Regions from separate parts of the Mesorhizobium sp. B2-1-3 genome, predicted to be linked through region 1. Evidence: predicted binding sites of a transcription regulator. Region 1 holds the regulator's gene; each other region holds the start of a gene.
What was found. The regulator PhoB, encoded in region 1, activates phosphate uptake and scavenging genes when phosphate is short. The targets are predictions, from matches to a motif close to TGTCATNNANCTGTCAT.

Region 1 (4,400 bases):
ATCTTCTTGAAAAAACGCCGCGGCTTGGCAGCCGCGGCGTTCATCGCATGAAATGGAAGATCAGTTGCAGGCCGCTACGCTGCCCGCCGCGACGCCGGCACAGACCTCGTCTTTCTTGATCCAGCCGGCGTCGATGACGACGTTGAGATTGTCCTTGGTGATCGCAACCGGGGTCAGGAACAGCGATTTGACGGTGTTCCCACCGGGCGTTGTGAAGTCCTTGACGCCGGCGATATCGGTCATCTTCTTGCCGTCGGCCAGCTGCGAGGCGATCTCGGCGGCATTCTTGCCGAGTTCACGCGCGTCCTTCCACACCGACACGGTCTGCGTGCCGAGCGCGATGCGGTTCAGCGCCGCGTGGTCGCCGTCCTGGCCCGAGACCGGAACGGTACCGGCCAGGCCTTGAGCCGTCAGCGCCGCGACGACGCCGCCGGCAGTGCCGTCATTGGCCGCGACCACCGCGTCGACCTTGTTGTCGTTGGCGGTCAGGAACTGCTCCATGTTCTTCTGCGCGTTGGCCGGCAGCCAGCCATCCGTATAGGCTTCGCCGACATTCTTGATCTTGCCGCTGTCGATGGCGTCCTTGAGCACTTCCATGGAGCCCGAGAACAGGAAATCGGCATTCGGATCGGCACCCGAGCCCTTGATGAAGACGTAGTTGCCTTCCGGCTTCACCTTGAACACTTCGCGGGCCTGCATGCGGCCGACTTCCTTGTTGTCGAAGGTCAGATAGAAGACGTCCTTGTTCTCGATCAGGCGGTCATAGCCGACGACCGGAATGCCTTCGTCGAGCGCCTTCTGCACCGCCGGGCCGATGGCGGAGGCGTCCTGCGCCAGGATGATCAGCGAATTGGCGCCCTGGGAGATCAGGCTCTCGACGTCGGTGAGCTGCTTGCCGGGATTGGACTGGGCGTCGGCGGAAATATACTTGTCGCCGGCGGCTTCGATCGCCTTCTTCATGGCGGCCTCGTCGGTCTTCCAGCGCTCTTCCTGGAAGTTCGACCAGGAAACGCCGATGACCTTGTCCTTCGCCTGCGCGACCGACGCGAGCGTCAGCGACATGGCGACACCCGCCAGGATGGCGGCTGTGAATCTCTTCATCTTAATCCTCCCTGCGCCGCGTATGGCGCGACCAAACAGGCCCGTAGGCCGGCACAAAGGCTCTATTTTTTCGAGCCTCGAAAAAACACTGGTCCATCGTCGGAACGCTGTCAACGTCGATTCTGATGTATTTTGATGTCCTCGTGAATTTTTTTCGAGCTCCGGAATAAATAATGACAGCCAAGGCCGGTTCTGCCAGTATTTGACGGTCGTCGGGATCCTGGGGAGAGAACGCGGCGACGGGGAGGATGCGAGAAACATGTCGGTCGGAATCCGCCACGACGATTTGCGCCGACGCAACCGGGCGATGGTGATCGCGGCCGTGCGCCGTGCCGGGCAGCCCTCGCGCACCGAGATTGCCGCGACCACCGGGCTCAGCCATTCCACCATATCGGCGATCTCCTCCGACCTGATTGGCGAAGGCATCCTGGCGCAGAGCAAGCCGAGCGAGGCCGGTGCGCTGAAACGCGGCCGGCCGCAGGTCGGCCTCAGCCTCAACCCTGAAGCCGCGGCGGTGATGACCGTGGTGCTGTCGCTGAATTTTCTCTCCGTCGCCGTCATCGACTATGCCGGCCAGGTGATATCTGAAGAGCAGCGCCGGCTGGACACGCTCACCCTGTCGCGCGAGGCGCTGATCGGCGAATGCGTGGCCATCGTCAGGCGGCGGTTCGAGGATCCCGACCTCGACGTCGGCAGCATCGCCCGTATCGCGCTGGCGATCCAGGGCATCACCGACACGGATGCGCGCACCATGCTGTGGTCGCCGATCACGCCGCAGACCGACATCGCCTTCGCCGACATACTGGAGGCCGAGTTCGGCATTCCCGCCACCATGGAGAACGATTGCAACATGATGGCGGTGGCGCTGCGCTGGCGCGATCCCCAGCGCTACCGCGACGACTTCATCGCCATCCTTTTGTCGCACGGCATCGGCATGGGCTTGGTGCTGAAGGGTGAACTGTTCACCGGCACCCATTCATCCGGAGGCGAGTTCGGCCACATGATCCATCGCCCCGGCGGGGCGCTCTGCCGCTGCGGGCGGCGCGGCTGCGTCGAGGCCTATGCCGGCAACTATGCCATCTGGCGCAACGCGAGGCAGCTTGGCGAGGACACCGAGCCCGTCGACGTCAGCGACGCCGACATGCGCACCCTGGCGGCCTCGGCGCGCGAAAAGGACGGGCCGGAGCGCGAAGCCTACCGCAAGGCCGGCGAGGCGCTGGGTTACGGCCTTGGCAGCCTGTTCGCGCTGATCGATCCGGCGCCGGTCGCCATGGTCGGCGTCAGCGCCGCCGCCTTCGACCTGATCGAGCCGGCTCTGCGCGAGGCCATTGCCCAGACCGCCGGCGGCCAGCACTCGAAATCGATTTCCTTCGACACCGAGCCGAACGAACTGCCACTGATCCGCGAGGGCTGCGCCATGCGCGCGCTGACCTTCGTCGACCAGGAGATTTTCGCGCCGGGGGCACAGGCGAAATCAGGCGTGGGCGAGAACGTTGCGTGACATATCCCTAGTCTTCGCGAATCGCATACCCCGCGCCCCGAATGGTGCGGATCACGTCAGGCATGCGGCCATTGTTGACCGCCTTGCGCAGCCGGCCGACATGCACGTCCACGGTGCGCTCGTCGATATAGATCGTTTCGCCCCAGACATTGTCGAGCAGTTGGCTGCGCGAGAACACGCGGCCGGGATGTCGCATCATGAATTCGAGCAGGCGGAACTCGGTCGGCCCGAGCCGGATCTCGCTTTTCTTGCGGTAGACCCGGTGCGATTCACGGTCGAGCACGATGTCGCCGACCTTGAGCACGCTGGACAGAACTTCGGGCTTGGCGCGGCGCAGCAGCGCCTTGACGCGTGCCATGAATTCCGGCGTTGAGAACGGCTTGACCAGATAGTCGTCGGCGCCGGTGGAGAGACCGCGCACCCGGTCGCTTTCCTCGCCGCGCGCCGTCAGCATGATGATCGGCAGCCGCTCGGTCTCGGGCCGCATGCGGAGACGGCGGCAGAGCTCGATGCCGGACACCGCCGGCACCATCCAGTCGAGCACAAGAAGGTCAGGGACATTCTCCTGCAAGCGGATCTCGGCTTCGTCGCCGCGCGTCACCACCTCTACCTGATAACCCTCCGATTCCAGATTGTAACGGAGCAGCACACCCAGCGGCTCCTCGTCCTCCACCACCATGATGCGTGGCGCGATCATCGACTGGTCACCCCTGCCGTCAAGCCGCTGGCGCCGACATCGCCGTCTCGTCCTGCTTTGGGCGATTGGCGGGCAATTGCGTGCCGGTCAGCACATAATAGGCATTTTCGGCAATGTTGGTCACGTGATCGCCGATGCGCTCGAGATTCTTGGCGCAGAACAAAAGATGCGTGCAGGCGGTGATGTTGCGCGGATCCTCCATCATGTAGGTCAGCAGCTCGCGGAAGACCGACGTGTATTTGACGTCGATGCGTTCATCGTCGGCGCGCAGCTTGGCAAGTGCCGCGGCATCGCGCGCCGCATACTCCTCGATCACGCCTTGGACCTGGATCAGCACAAGCTGCGCCATGGCGTCGATGGAGTGCGACAGGTCGCGCGGCGTGGCGGCAAGGCCGACGGTGCCGACGCGCTTGGCGATGTTCTTGGCGAGATCGCCGATGCGTTCGAGATCGCCCGCCATGCGGATCGAGCCGACGACATGGCGCAGATCGTCCGCCATGGGCTGCCGCTTGGCGATCAGGGTGATGGCGCGGTCGTCGAGTTCGCGCTGGCGCGCATCCATGATCGCGTCGTCGGAGACGACGCGCTGGGCGAGCGCGTTGTCGGAATTCAGGAGCGCCTTGGTCGCGCCGCCGACCATCGATGAGGCGAGATCGCCCATGTCGCGGATCAGCCTGCTGATCTGTCCGAGATCTTCGTCAAAGGCTGCGACTGTGTGTTCGGCCATGATCTTGGTCCTCGTATGCCTGGGATCAGCCGAAGCGGCCGGTGATATAGTCCTGCGTGCGCTTCTCGCGGGGCGACGTGAAGATCTTCTCGGTGCGGTCGAACTCGACCAGCTCGCCCAGATACATGAAGGCGGTCTGCTTCGACACGCGCGCCGCCTGCTGCATGTTGTGGGTGACGATGACGATCGTATAATCGGCCTGCAACTCGTCGATCAGCTCCTCGATCTTGGCGGTCGACAGCGGATCGAGCGCCGAGGCAGGCTCGTCGAGCAGGATGACCTCCGGCTTCACCGCCACCGTGCGGGCGATGCAGAGGCGCTGCTGCTGGCCGCCCGAAAGGCTGAGGCCGCTGGCGTTGAGCTTGTCCTTGACC
Region 2 (4,400 bases), on a different contig from region 1:
GCCTTGGAGGCGCAGTAGTTGGTCTGGCCGGGATTGCCGGTGACGCCGACCACCGAGGTAATGTTGATGATGCGGCCGTGGCGACGGCGCATCATCGGATGGGTCAGCTCACGCGTCAGCCTGAACACGGCCGTCAGATTGACTTCGAGCACGCTGTCCCAGTCGGCGTCCGACATCCGCACGAACAGCCCGTCCTTGGTGATGCCGGCATTGTTGACCAGGATGTCGACGCCCTCGAGATCGGCCTCCGCTTTCTGGCCGAGCGCCTTGACCTCGTCGCGGTTCGACAGGTCGGCCGGAAACAGCTTCACCCGGTCGCCCAGGTCGGCGGCCAGCGCCTCCAGTCTCTCGACGCGCGTGCCGTGCAGGCCGACGATGGCGCCTTGCGCATGCAGCACCCTGGCGATCGCCTCACCGATGCCTCCCGACGCGCCGGTGACAAGTGCCTTGCGGCCGGTCAGTTCGAACATGTGTTTTCCTCTTTGGTTTCGGAAGCTCAGCGAGCAACCTTATCTGTATACGTCTCGCGGGTATCCGATTGCCATCACCAACGGAATATCTTCAGCGATACAAGCCGCGCCATCAAATTCACACGCGGCGCCTCACCCGAGCGCCGCCAGTGCGGTTTCGACCTCGGCCGCGGAACCGACCGATGCCGTGGCGATTTCGCGGTTGATGCGCCGGGCCAGCCCTGAAAGCACTTTTCCCGCGCCGACTTCATAGAGCGTGGTGACGCCGTTCGCGCCGAACCACTCCACCGTCTCGCGCCAGCGCACGCGGCCGATCACCTGTTCGAACAGACGGCGCGCAATGATTTCGGGATCGCTGGTCGGAGTGACCGTGACATTGGAGACGAGCGGCACGACAGGCGCGTTCTTGGTTACCCCGGCCAGCGCCTCGCGCATGATCTCGGCGGCGGGCGCCATCAGCGCCGAATGGAAGGGCGCGGAGACCTGCAGCATCAGCGCTCGCTTGGCGCCTTTTTCCGTGCACAGCTTGGCAGCCAGTTCGACCGCTGCCTTGGCGCCGGAAATCACCAGCTGGCCACCGCCATTGTCGTTGGCGATCTGGCAGACCGATCCTTTGGCAGCCTCGGCGCAGGCGGCTTCGACATCGGCCTGCTCCAGTCCGATGATCGCCGCCATGGCGCCTTCGCCGGCGGGCACCGCCGCTTGCATGGCATTGCCGCGGATGCGCAGCAGCCTGGCGGCATCGGCAACCGAGACGAAGCCGGCGGCGGCAAGCGCCGAATATTCGCCCAGCGAATGGCCGGCGACGTAGGTAATCTTGTCCTTCAGCGAGAAGCCGCGCGCTTCCAAGGCCCTGATCGCGGCCAGCGATACGGCCATCAGCGCCGGCTGCGCGTTGGCGGTGAGCGTCAGCGTCTCTTCCGGCCCTTCCCAGATCAGCTTCGACAGGTTTTCGCCGAGCGCGTCGTCGACTTCGCTAAAAACCCTACGCGCCTCGGGGAAGGCATCGGCGAGGTCCTTGCCCATGCCGACAGCCTGGCTGCCTTGTCCCGGAAAGGTGAATGCAACGGCCATGTGTGGGCTCCCAAAGCTCGGTTCTGCTTGCCTGATACACGAATTTTCCTGCCTGTGACGCAACGCGGCCTGCCAAGTCAAGCCCGGTTCGACCCGGCCCCTTGGCAGCTTTGCCGGCCGAGTGCCTGTTCCAAAAGGCTTTTTGGCGATCACTCCTGATGAAAACCGCTCACGAATCGTTTGCTGGCTCTTCTTATTTCCGCCACAGGCGCTAGCTTTGCGTGACAATTCCATGACAATCGAGTGACGGGTCTGTCGCTGGGTGGGGAAGTTAAAGTGGCTAGGATTTCGAAAGGCGCAGGCAAAGCCGCGCCACAGTTTCTGGAAGACGATCCTTCCACCGGCTACCTGCCGGGACGGAAGTGGCCGACCATACGCTATGGGCTGACCAGCCTGCTGATCGCGGCCGTCCTGGTGTTCGCCATCGAATTGATCGTGCGCGGCGACTTCGCCGGCACGGTTTCCTTCTTCCTGCAGCCGCTCAAGCCGGGCTGGACCACGATCGTGGTGTTCGCACTGGTTCTGGTCGGCCTCGATGCCGTTTTCGGCCGCAGCTATCAAAGCCTGATGATCGTCGCGCCGCTGACGCTCTCGCTGGCTTTCATCGGTCACCAGAAATCGCATTATCTCGGCGATCCCCTCTACCCGACCGATTTCCTCTACTCCCGCCAGATCGTGGCGCTTCTGCCGCTTCTGGTGCGTGACCGCCCGATGACTGCCCTTGCCATGATTGTCGGCATTGTCGCCGGCCTGTCGCTGCTCATCTATGGCTGGCGGGTCTGGCGTCGAAAGGTGCCCATACTCAGCCGCAAGGGCCGTCTCGCCCGGCTGACGCTGGCGGTGCCGCTGCTCGCCTTCTTCGTCTCGATCATGGACTATGCCACCTTCTCCTGGACCCGGGACCGGCTGCAGATCATCCCGATTATGTGGGACCAGAAGGAAAATTACGCCTCCAACGGCTTTGCGCTCGCCTTCGCGCTCAACGTGCCGATGGCGCATGTCTCGGCGCCGCCAGGCTATTCGGAAAAGGCGATCGCGGCCATCGACAGGCCGCAGGTGACCGCCTCGGTGCCCCAGGAAAAGCCCGACATCATCGTCGTCATGAGCGAATCCTTCTGGGATCCGACCAAGCTGCCCGGGGTCACCATCACGCCCGATCCGATCCCCAATGTGCGGGCGCTGCGTTCGGGCTCCATGTTCTCACCCGAATTCGGCGGCATGACCGCCAATATCGAGTTCGAGGCACTGACCGGCTTCTCCAACGCCTTCCTGCCGGCCGGCAGCATCCCCTACCAGCAATATGTGCGCACGCCGACGCCATCGCTGGCGACCTTCCTGAAGAGGGAGGGCTACAGGGCGCGCGCCATCCATCCGGGCACCAACTGGTTCTGGAACCGCGGCGCGGTCTATGCCGATTTCGGCTTCGACGACTTCAGATCGGAAGAGACGCTGCCGCCGATGCAAAAGCGCGGGCCGCTGGCATCCGACGCGGCGATGACGGACGAGATCATCAGCGAGGCCGATGCCAGCGATGCCCCGGTGTTCTTCTTTGCCGTCAGCCTGCAGAACCACGGCCCTTACGAGCCGAACCGCTACTACAACCCGACCCACACCGTGCAGGCGCCGATCAGCCAATGGGCGCGTGAATCGCTGCTGAGTTACACCGAGGGCTCGGCCGACGCGGACCGCGGTCTCGAACGCCTGATCGAATGGGCAAAGAAACGCTCTCGCCCCACCGTCATCGCCTTCTTCGGCGACCATCTGCCGCCGCTTGGGCCTGTCTATGTGGAGACCGGGTTCATGAAGGACAATGTCGCGCCGCGCAAGGAGGCTTCCGCCGAGGCGGCGCTGGAGCATCATCAGACGCCACTGGTCATCTGGTCAAACCGCACAGGCCCTGCCAAGGACATGGGCGCCGTCAGCCCCGCCTTCCTGCCCTATCACATCCTGAAAACGGCCGGCATCACCCACCCCTACTATACCGGCTTCCTGGGCGAGATGCGCGAACGCTACCGCGTGGTCGACCGCAATCTGCTGCTGACGCCGGCGGGAGAAGCCACGCCCGATTGGGCGCGGCAAAAGCAGATCGACCCGGCGATCCGCGACTTCCGGCTGCTGCAATACGACATGATGTTCGGCAAACGCCACGCGGCGCCCGACTTCTTCCCCGAAACGGTGGACAAGGTCGTCGCCCATATGAGCTGAAATTCGCGGCATCCTTCCAGGATGCCGCCCAGCGGGGTCGAGCGTTCAATTCGTCAGTTGCAATTTCGAGAATTTGTTGGCGATCTGCTGGAACACGTTCGGCAATTTGTTTGGATCGTTGACGGCATAGTAGTCGCTGGGATCCGAGGCGCAGGCGCTGTAGAGCGTGCGGTTGGCGGCGGTGTCGGATTGCAGCACCATCGTGTAGATTTCGGCGCCCTGCTTCTTCAGCTGCGTGCAGACGCTTTTGGTCCATCCGTCGACATTGCGCGCGGCGGTCGTCTGGTTGTCCGATCCAAGCCGACCGGCAGCGCCATAGTCTGAGCCCGCGAGAAAACCATAGGACGTATAGTCGGACTTGGTCGTCTCGTTGCTGGCGCCGTAGACGACATTCTCGCCGTCGGTGAGCAACATGACGATCTTGCTCACCCCAGGCGTCTTCCAAGGCGTCCCCTCGGCATATGGCGCACTCGGCGACAACACTCGCTGGCCCCAGGCCAGGCCCTCGGAAACATTGGTGCCGGACCCCGCCCATGCAAGCATCTTGGCGGCCTCGTTGCGAAGTTTTGTAAAGTCTTCGGTCAAGGGGACGATTGGCGAGGGACAGGACCGGTTTGGCCCCACCGTCAATTGCAAGGCGTTTGGATCGTT
Region 3 (4,400 bases), on a different contig from region 1:
TGCCTTGTTTCATCCCACTCGAACAGCATCGCCGTCGGGGCGCTCCATAGGTTATTGTATACACAAAAATAGAGCCAAGTTCAACAATTTTTGTATATACGATAACCTTCCTCGACATCAAGCTGAACCGCCGACATCAAGCGCGGGAGGGCGTCTCTTCGAGCTCGGCCGCCTTGGTGCCGATGGTCATGGCGTTGCCGCGCCAGTCGACGGCCCCGCCCAGCCAACCGCGCATCCAGATCGCCGGCAACATCAGGTCGCGTGCGATCATCGCGGTGACGATGCGCGGCGACAGATACCAGCCCTTTGCCGAGGCGAGCATGCATTCCGGCAGGTAGGCGAGCGCCAGCACGCAAAGCGCTGTCATGGGCAGGCTGACGCCGGCGCTGGCCGCGGCGATCAGCGCCAGCACGAGCGGAGCCGCCACGCCGGTCAGGATCTCGGGCGCGAAGAAGAGCGGAAAGGTGACGCGGCGCAGGCGCGCCCAGCGGGCCTGGCGCGACCAGATCTCGCCCGGCATGCGCTGCCCGAGCGGCTGCTCGAAGGGCGAAGCGACGAGATTGACGCGCAGGCCGAGCCTGTTGACCAGTTTGGTCGACGCGGCATCCTCCGCGATCTCGGCGGCGAGCGCACGGATGCCACCATTGGCGTCGAGCATCTGCTTGTTCCACAACATGCTCTTGCCCTGGGCAAAGCCGAGGCCAAGCGCCTCGCCGGCATATTGCCAGCGCGCCTGCAGCGTGTTGAGGAAAGCGCATTCGACTTCTGCCCAGAAGCCGTCGGGCCGCGAACCGATCGGCGTCGAGCAAACCAGGCCGGTGTCCCGCCGCCATGCCGCCATCAGGTGCTGGACGTAGTCTTTCGGCATCAGCACGTTGGAATCGGCGAGAATGACCCAGTCGTGGCGCGCTGCCTCCCAGCCCTTGACGCAGTTGTTCAGTTTCGGGTTGGCGCTGACGCGGTCGTCGCCGGTGAGCAGGCGGGCCGGCACGGCTGGAAAGCGGGCGATCGCGGCGCGGATCGGCTTGACCGCGGGGTCGTCGGCATGGGCGACACAAAAGATCAGTTCGTAGCGCGGCCAGTCGAGCGAGAAAGCGCGCTCAAGCGTCTCATGGGTAAACGGCTCGACGCCGCGCGCCGGGATGACGATCGACACAGGCAGCGGCTTGCCGGCCGGCGGCGCGATGGCGGCGCGCCGTTTCAGGCGCGAGCAGGCGAGCAGGATGCTGGCGAGATTTGAGGCGATGAGAGCGATCGAAAGCGAGCCGGTTATGAGAGCGAGTTCCATCGATATCCGGTCACTCCAGAAAAACCGGCCCGCTTGGCGGCCGTTTTCGACAGTTCGACAGAGCGCCCGAGTCGCCCGGCATTGCTGGTGCACACCATCACTGTCATGTGTCACTCAAATGACATTGTTTGTCGGCACCTGCCCTTCAGGGACAGCAACTCGGACGCGCACGGTTGATCGAACCGCAAAGAGCGCCGAATGTTCCACACCGGATTTGTTTTGGAGCCGCTCATGTACCGCGCCGTCACGCGCAACATCGAAGTGCAGGTCAGGCCGTTCTATCTCGAGGACCGCTCGGATCCTTCGGAAAACCGCTATGTCTGGGGCTACCAGATAACGATCGACAACCAGTCCGACGAATTCGTGCAGCTGTTGTCGCGCTATTGGCACATAACCGACGGCGCCGGCCGGGTCGAGGAAGTGCGAGGCGCCGGCGTGGTCGGCGATCAGCCCGAACTCAATCCCGGCGACAGCTATCAATACACGTCGGGCTGTCCGCTCTCGACCCCGTCGGGGATCATGGTCGGCCACTACACCATGCGCAACGAGCGGGGCGAGACATTCGACATCGCCATCCCCGCCTTCTCACTCGACCTGCCGGGGACAAGGCGGACGGTGAATTAGACCAGGCGAAATCGGCGACAGCGTCGCCCCGTCCTATACGGCGAGAAATGTCCGGCAGGACAATGAGGGGCAGCGCCGCCCCTCGTCCGCCCTTCGGGCACCTTCTCCCCGTAGAACGGAGAGAAGGTGGAACCCTACTGGGTCGTAAATTCCGCCGGGTCGAAGTCATATTGCGTCGAGCAGAACTCGCAGGCGACGTGGATCCCACCGTCCTCGGTGCTGTCCTTGATCTCCTGCGCGGAGAAGCCCTCGAGGATGCCGCGGATCTTGTCGCGGGAGCATGAGCACTGATCGGCGACGGGAACGCCGCCGAAGACGCGCACGCCATGCTCGTGGAACAGACGATAGAGCAGCCGCTCTGCGCCGATGGTCGGATCGATCAGTTCGGTCGGCTCGATGGTGCCGAGCAGCGCCAGCAATTCCTGCCAGGAATTGTCTGTGGGATCGTGGATCTCCTCGCGCGGATCGCCATCCCCGCCGGGCAGGTCAGGAACGCGCATGCGCTCGGAGGCCTGCGGCAGGAACTGCGCCAGGATGCCGCCTGCCCGCCACTGCTCGCGCGCGCCGCCGGGGCCGGGCGTCAAAAGCTTGGCGACGGAAAGCCGGAGATCGGTCGGGATCTGCTCCGACTGGCGGAAATAGGTGCGCGCGGCCTCTTCCAGGGTCTCGCCGTCGAGCTGGACGATGCCTTGGTAGCGCTGCGTGTGAGCACCTTGGTCGATGGTCAGCGCCAGCACACCATTGCCGAGCAGCGTTTGCTGCGAGGTCTCGCCGGCCGCAATCAGCGCCTCCAGCCGGTCGGCATCGAAGCGCGCATAGGCGCGCAGCGCCGAGGGCGTGGAAAAATCCGCGACCAGCATGTCGACAGGGCCGTCGGTGCGGGTCTGCAGGATGAACTTGCCCTCGAACTTGAGCGAGGTGCCTAGCAGCACCGTCAGCACACAGGCTTCCGCCAGCAACCGGGCGACCGGCTCGGGATAATCATGGCGGCCAAGGATCGCGTCGAGCATCGGTCCAAGCTGCACGGTGCGGCCGCGCACATCGAGCGGGCCGACCTCGAAGGGCACGACGTGATCATCGCCGGCGTAACCGAATTCGCCGAGTTTGGGGTGATGTTCAGCCACTTGATGGGTTTCCAGCATGACAAAGCTCCAGGGCGCGGCCATGCCGCCCTTTGGGGAGCATGCGTCTAAACGCGCTTGATTTGCGTGATGCCGCGCAGATAGGCATCGCGCCTCCGGAGATCAAGTTCCCCGGCACGTCAAGCGCCAAGACACTTCAAGTCCACTTCAGGCCCCAAGACACCAGGCAAGCACGGCCTTCTGGGCGTGGAGCCGGTTCTCGGCCTCGTCGAAGACCACCGAATGTGGACCGTCGATGACCTCGTCGGTCACTTCCTCGCCGCGATGCGCCGGTAGGCAGTGCATGAACAGCGCGTCGGGCTTTGCCTTGGCCATCAGCTTGGCGTTGACCTGGTAGGGCGAAAACACATTGTGGCCGCGGGCACGGTGCTCCTGGCCCATCGACACCCAGCAGTCGGTGACGACGCAGTCGGCCTGGTCGACGGCTTCCTCTGGCGAGCGGGTAAAGGAGAGCTTGCCGCCATGCGCCTTTGACCAGTCGACATGCTTCTGCGCCGGCTCGCTGCCTTCGGGCACCGCGACGTTGAGGTTGAAGCGGAACCGCGCCGAGGCTTCCAGCAGCGAATGCAGCACGTTGTTGCCGTCGCCGGTCCAGGCGATGGTCTTGCCGGCGACCGGACCGCGATGCTCCTCGAAGGTCATGATGTCGGCCATCAGCTGGCAAGGATGGGTATCGTCGGTGAGCCCGTTGATCACCGGGATGGTCGCATTCTCGGTCAGTTCCAGCAGCCGCTCATGCGAGGTGGTGCGGATCATGATGGCGTCGACATAGCGCGACAGAACCTTGGCTGTGTCGGCGATGGTCTCGGAGCGGCCGAGCTGCATCTCGGTGCCGGTCAGCATGATGGTCTCGCCGCCAAGCTGACGCATGCCGACATCGAAGGAGACACGCGTGCGCGTCGACGGCTTGTCGAAGATCATCGCCAGCACCTTGCCTTCGAGCGGTTTCGAGCGCTCGCCCGCCTTGAGGCGCGCCTTGCGCTCCATTGCGTCGGTCAGCATGGAGCGCAGGTCGCCTTCGGAAACGGCGGAGAGGTCGGTGAAATGACGAAGTGACATCAGGAGCTTTCGAATTTACTTCGCGGCTTCAGCGGCAATTGCCTCGGACAGGGCCTTGGCGCCGGCGCGAATGCGCTCCAGCGCTTCATGGATCTCGCTGTCCGTGACGGTGAGCGGCGGCAGCAGGCGAATGACGTTGTCGCCGGCCGGAACCGCGAGCAGATGCTGGTCGCGCAGCGCCATGTTCACCTTGCCGTTGGGCATGGCGCATTTGAGGCCCAGCATCAGCCCCGTGCCCCTGATGTCCTCGATGACCTCGGGGAATTCGTCGGCCACCCCTGCCAGCC
Region 4 (4,400 bases), on a different contig from region 1:
CTCGAGAAAGCGCAGGGGCTCGGGGATCGGTACCTGGTAGACCAGCACCTGGCCTGCGGCGAGCGGATGTTCGGGAATGCGGTGGCGGGTCTGGATGATGCTGGCGCTGGCGGTATCGGTCGTAACCGCCACATTGGCGACCTTCTTGAAAAAGGCGCGGATCGAGACCGCATTGGTGGTGTCGTCGGCGCCCTGGTCGATGACCTTCAGCACATCGTCGGGGCCGATGATCGAAGCGGTAACCTGGACGCCGCCGGTGCCCCAGCCATAGGGCATCGGCATTTCGCGCGAGGCGAACGGCACCTGATAGCCGGGAATGGCGATGCCCTTGAGGATCGCGCGGCGGATCATCCGCTTGGTCTGTTCGTCGAGATAAGCGAAGTTGTAGGCGGCGATGTCGGTCGGTTGCGCGCTCATTCCGCGGCCTCTTTCTTCTCTTCAATCTTGCCGGGATTTTCGCGGGCGCCGTACTCGGCGCGCATGCGGCGCACGAGGTCGAGTTCGGCCTGGAAGTCGACATAATGCGGCAGCTTCAGATGTTCGACGAAGCCGGTCGCCTGGACGTTGTCGGAGTGCGAGATGACGAATTCCTCGTCCTGGGCGGCGGCGACAATGTCCTCGCCGAGTTCGCTTGCACGAAGAGCGCGGTCGCAGAGTGCCATGGCCATCGCCTTGCGCTCGCTCTGGCCGAAGACCAGCCCGTAGCCGCGTGTGAATTGCGGTGGCGCCTTGGCCGAGCCCTTGAACTGATTGACCATCTGGCATTCGGTAACGCGCGCGGTACCGAGCGGCACAGCGAAAGGCAGTTCGGGCACGTCGAGCTCCAGCTCGACCTCGCCGATGCGGATCTCGCCGACGAAGGGATGGTTGCGGGCATAGCCGCGCTGCGTGGAATAGCCGAGCGCCAGCAGGAAGCCCTCGTCGCCGCGCGACAGCGCCTGCAGGCGGATGTCGCGAGCCATCGGGAACTCCAGCGGCTCGCGGGTAATGTCGCCGGGGACATGGTCCTGCGGCATGTCTCCGTCCGGCTCGATCAGCCCATCGCGAGCGAGGATCGCCGAGACGCGCGGCATTGGCTGCGCTTCCGTCTCGCGCCGCAAGGGCGCGGCGACATCGGCGCCGGCGGCAAGCTCGGGATCGAGCAGCCGGTGCGTGTAGTCGAAGGTGGGCCCAAGCAACTGGCCGCCGGGCAGGTCCTTGTAGGTCGCCGAAACGCGGCGTTCGACCAGCATGGTGGCGGTGTCGATGGCATTTGTATAGCCAAAGCGCGGCAGCGTGGTGCGGTAGGCCCGCACCAGGAAGATCGCCTCGATCATGTCGCCGCGCGCCTGCACGATAGCGAGTGCGGCGAGTTCGCGATCGTAAAGCGAGCCTTCGCTCATCACCCGGTCGACGCCGAGCGCCAGCTGTTCGACGATCTGGTCGAGGCGCAGTGCCGGTACCGAGCGGTCACCGCGCCGACGGTCAGCGAGCAGGCTGTGGGCGTTGGCGATCGCGGCTTCGCCGCCTTTTACCGCAACATACATCGCTAGGCCTCCGTCGTCTTGATGCGTGTCGTACGCGGCAGGCAGGCGAGGCTGTCATGTGCCGCCAGGATGATGTCGACGCCGCGCGGAAAGCGGTTGATGTTCTGCTTCCACTGCTCGATGAAATGACGCGGCATGCGGGCCGGCGCGATCGTCGCCGTCTTCTCGATGCCAGGACCTTCGAGCAGCAGCGGCGTGCCTGACGTGAGATCGCCTACCTGCAGGATCAATGTGGTCGAGCGGTCGGGATAGTCCTGCGTGCCTTGCGAGAAACCGTCGAGCGCCATCATCTCGGCCGGCGAGGCCACAAACGCGAAATGCGCGTCGGCCGGGGTGTTGGCCAGCGGCGCACCGCTGTGAAAGCCGAGCCAGGACATGACCGCTGCCGAGGCATGCAGGGCCGGGTCGAGCCAGAGCGGCGTGTCATTGTCGCACAATGCCAGCGCAACCGCGCCCGATGTCGCCGAAAGCGGCGCCGGCGGGCGGGCCAGGGCCGGCAAGGGTTGCACGCTGCCCGGCCGCGCCATTGCGTCCATGACGGCGCGAAACACCGTCTGGGCGTTGAACACCGGATCGGCGAACCCGCCCTCGATCGATTGCGCTGCGATATCCATCAATCTTCTCCGCGAACCATGGTGAAGAAATCCACCTTCGTTGCCGCCGTTTCGGCGCGGCGCCTTTCTCGTGCCGTGGTCAAGGCAGCCCGCAGCGGCGCGAGAAGGCCCGTTTCGACCGCCTCTCGGTGGGCGGGGTCCTGCCACAGCGCGTCGGCGATGGCCGCCAGCTTCGCCTTCTGCTTGTCGCGGCCGAGCGCATAGCAATGGCCGACCTGTCCGGACGGCAGGCGCACTGTGGCGCGGGTCACGGTGGCCTCGCCGACATTGAACGGCGCGCCGCCGCCGCCGATGCGGCCGCGCATGGTAACCAGGCCGGTCTCGGGACCGCGCAGCAGTTCGGCCTCGGCAGGCAGGCCGGATTCGTTCCAGAGGCGAACGATGTCGTCGCCGCTGGACTGCGCCAGGGTTGCCATGGCCGCCTTGCGTTCGGCCTGGTCGCGCGCTTCCTGTCCTCGCATGAGCAACACCCTTGCTTCTAATTTGTCTATTGATATAGACAACCATACGAATTATACCCATTACCTAACGCGAGTCCATGACGGGTGCGTGACAGGGGCCGGCCAGGGGCGAAACCGTGAACGGAAAACACGTGGCTGACGGTATCGAGCGGCGCAGCGGCGTCTCGTTGTGGCGCCAGATCGCCGACCGAATCCTGCAATCGATCGCTGCCGGCGATTTTGCCGAGAATGCCGCGCTGCCGCCGGAGGTGGCGCTGGCCGAGCGCTATGGCGTCAACCGTCACACGGTGCGCAGCGCCATCGCGGCGCTCGTGCAAGACGGGGTACTGCGGGCCGAGCAGGGGCGCGGCACTTTCGTGCTGTCGCGCAAGCGGCTGTCCTATCCGATCGGCGCGCGCACGCGATTTTCAACCGGCTTGCAGGGCCAGGCGTCGGAGCGGCATATCGTGCTGCTGGCCTCATCGGTCGAGCCCGCCAGCCGGCGCGTCGCCGAAGCCCTGGGCGTTGCCAGGGGATCGGATGTGATTCGCCTGGAGACGCGCGGCGAGGCCGATGGGAAGCCGGTGTCGCGCGCTTCCGGCTGGTTCGACGCCAGGCGCTTCGCCGGCATCGATGTGGCCATGGCCGAGACCGGGTCGATCACCGCATCGCTCAAGCGTTTCGGCATAGACGATTATCTCAGGCAATCGACGGTGCTGTCGGCGCGTCACGCCGATGCTTCCGACCTTGCCGACCTCGATCTGCAGCCGGGCGGCATCGTGCTGGTCACGGTGGCCGTCAACATGACGCCGGACGGCCGGCCGATCCAATTCGCCGAGGCGCGCTTCCCGGCGGAGCGGGTGGAGCTGAAACTGTCGGCGCTGTAGGCGTGTCGGCCTAACGCTGGAATCAGACCAGCCCGGTCGCGCGCACTTGTCAGCGGCTTGGCGTTTGGGGGTCGACCTGCGCGGGGGTGTGGTCAATTCGGGCCGGGTTCACGGCCTGCCATGTTATGCCCCTACCTCGATCACGGCCTTGATCAGCCCGGATTTCTCATGCGCCCAGCGGGCGAGGTCACGTGGCGTGTCGGCAAGCGTGGTGCGGTGGGTGACGAGCTTGGCCAGCGGCACCGCGCCATCGCGGATCGAAGCGGCGACGTGGTCAAAGTCGGCCCGCAAGGCATTGCGGCTGCCGACAAGCGTCATCTCGCGCTTGTGGAACTCGGGGTCGGAAAAGGCGATGTCGTCCTTGACGACGCTGACCAGCACCAATGTCCCGCCATGCGCGACATGAGCGAAGGCCGACCGCACCGAGCCGGTGTTCCCAGTGGCGTCGAAGACCACGTCGAAGCCTTCGCCTGATGTCGCTTCGCTGACCAGATCGGATGCCGCGCCGCGCGACCCGTCGAGGGTCTTGAAGCCGAGTTCATTGGCGGCGAAGCCGAGCCTTTCGCTGCTCATGTCGAGCAGCGTCACGTCGAGCCCGGCGATGCGGGCGAAGATGGCGGTGCCGAGCCCGATCGGTCCGGCGCCGATGACGAGCGTCCGTGCGCCGGGATCGGCACGCGAGCGCCGCACCGCATGGGCGCCGATGGCCAGGAACTCGACGGCCGCGGCATCGGCCAACGACAGGCCGTTGGCTGGATAGAGGTTTTGTTCCGGGATAAGGATCTGTTCGCACATGGCGCCGTCGCGATGCACGCCGAGCACTTCGATCCGGACACAGCAATTGGGTTTACCGTGCCGGCAGGCGATGCATTTGCCGCACGCCAGATAGGGATTGATGATGACCGGCTCGCCCGTGGCAAGACCAACGCCTTC

Region 2: FJ973_RS10890 (LTA synthase family protein) is a predicted target of PhoB. The motif match lies at 1,766-1,782, and genes of this name have one in related genera.
Region 3: FJ973_RS21740 (ceramide glucosyltransferase) is a predicted target of PhoB. The motif match lies at 1,396-1,412, and genes of this name have one in related genera.
Region 4: phnF (phosphonate metabolism transcriptional regulator PhnF) is a predicted target of PhoB. The motif match lies at 2,679-2,695, and genes of this name have one in related genera.

What each region holds. Positions count from the first base shown of each region.
Region 1 is NZ_VFWL01000021.1:30,136-34,535, reverse strand. Features, by position in the region: gene xylF (D-xylose ABC transporter substrate-binding protein) at 61-1,101, opposite strand; gene FJ973_RS26645 (ROK family protein) at 1,361-2,602, shown strand; gene phoB (phosphate regulon transcriptional regulator PhoB) at 2,610-3,299, opposite strand; gene phoU (phosphate signaling complex protein PhoU) at 3,319-4,026, opposite strand; gene pstB (phosphate ABC transporter ATP-binding protein PstB) at 4,052-4,400, opposite strand, start outside.
Region 2 is NZ_VFWL01000005.1:34,086-38,485, forward strand. Features, by position in the region: gene fabG (3-oxoacyl-[acyl-carrier-protein] reductase) at 1-470, opposite strand, end outside; gene fabD (ACP S-malonyltransferase) at 603-1,544, opposite strand; gene FJ973_RS10890 (LTA synthase family protein) at 1,821-3,749, shown strand; gene FJ973_RS10895 (pilus assembly protein) at 3,795-4,400, opposite strand, start outside.
Region 3 is NZ_VFWL01000014.1:83,580-87,979, reverse strand. Features, by position in the region: gene FJ973_RS21740 (ceramide glucosyltransferase) at 137-1,288, opposite strand; gene apaG (Co2+/Mg2+ efflux protein ApaG) at 1,520-1,912, shown strand; gene FJ973_RS21730 (Hsp33 family molecular chaperone) at 2,047-3,078, opposite strand; gene argF (ornithine carbamoyltransferase) at 3,202-4,113, opposite strand; gene FJ973_RS21720 (aspartate aminotransferase family protein) at 4,129-4,400, opposite strand, start outside.
Region 4 is NZ_VFWL01000020.1:54,329-58,728, forward strand. Features, by position in the region: gene FJ973_RS26085 (alpha-D-ribose 1-methylphosphonate 5-phosphate C-P-lyase PhnJ) at 1-417, opposite strand, end outside; gene FJ973_RS26090 (carbon-phosphorus lyase complex subunit PhnI) at 414-1,526, opposite strand; gene phnH (phosphonate C-P lyase system protein PhnH) at 1,529-2,140, opposite strand; gene phnG (phosphonate C-P lyase system protein PhnG) at 2,140-2,601, opposite strand; gene phnF (phosphonate metabolism transcriptional regulator PhnF) at 2,718-3,467, shown strand; gene FJ973_RS26110 (zinc-binding alcohol dehydrogenase family protein) at 3,591-4,400, opposite strand, start outside.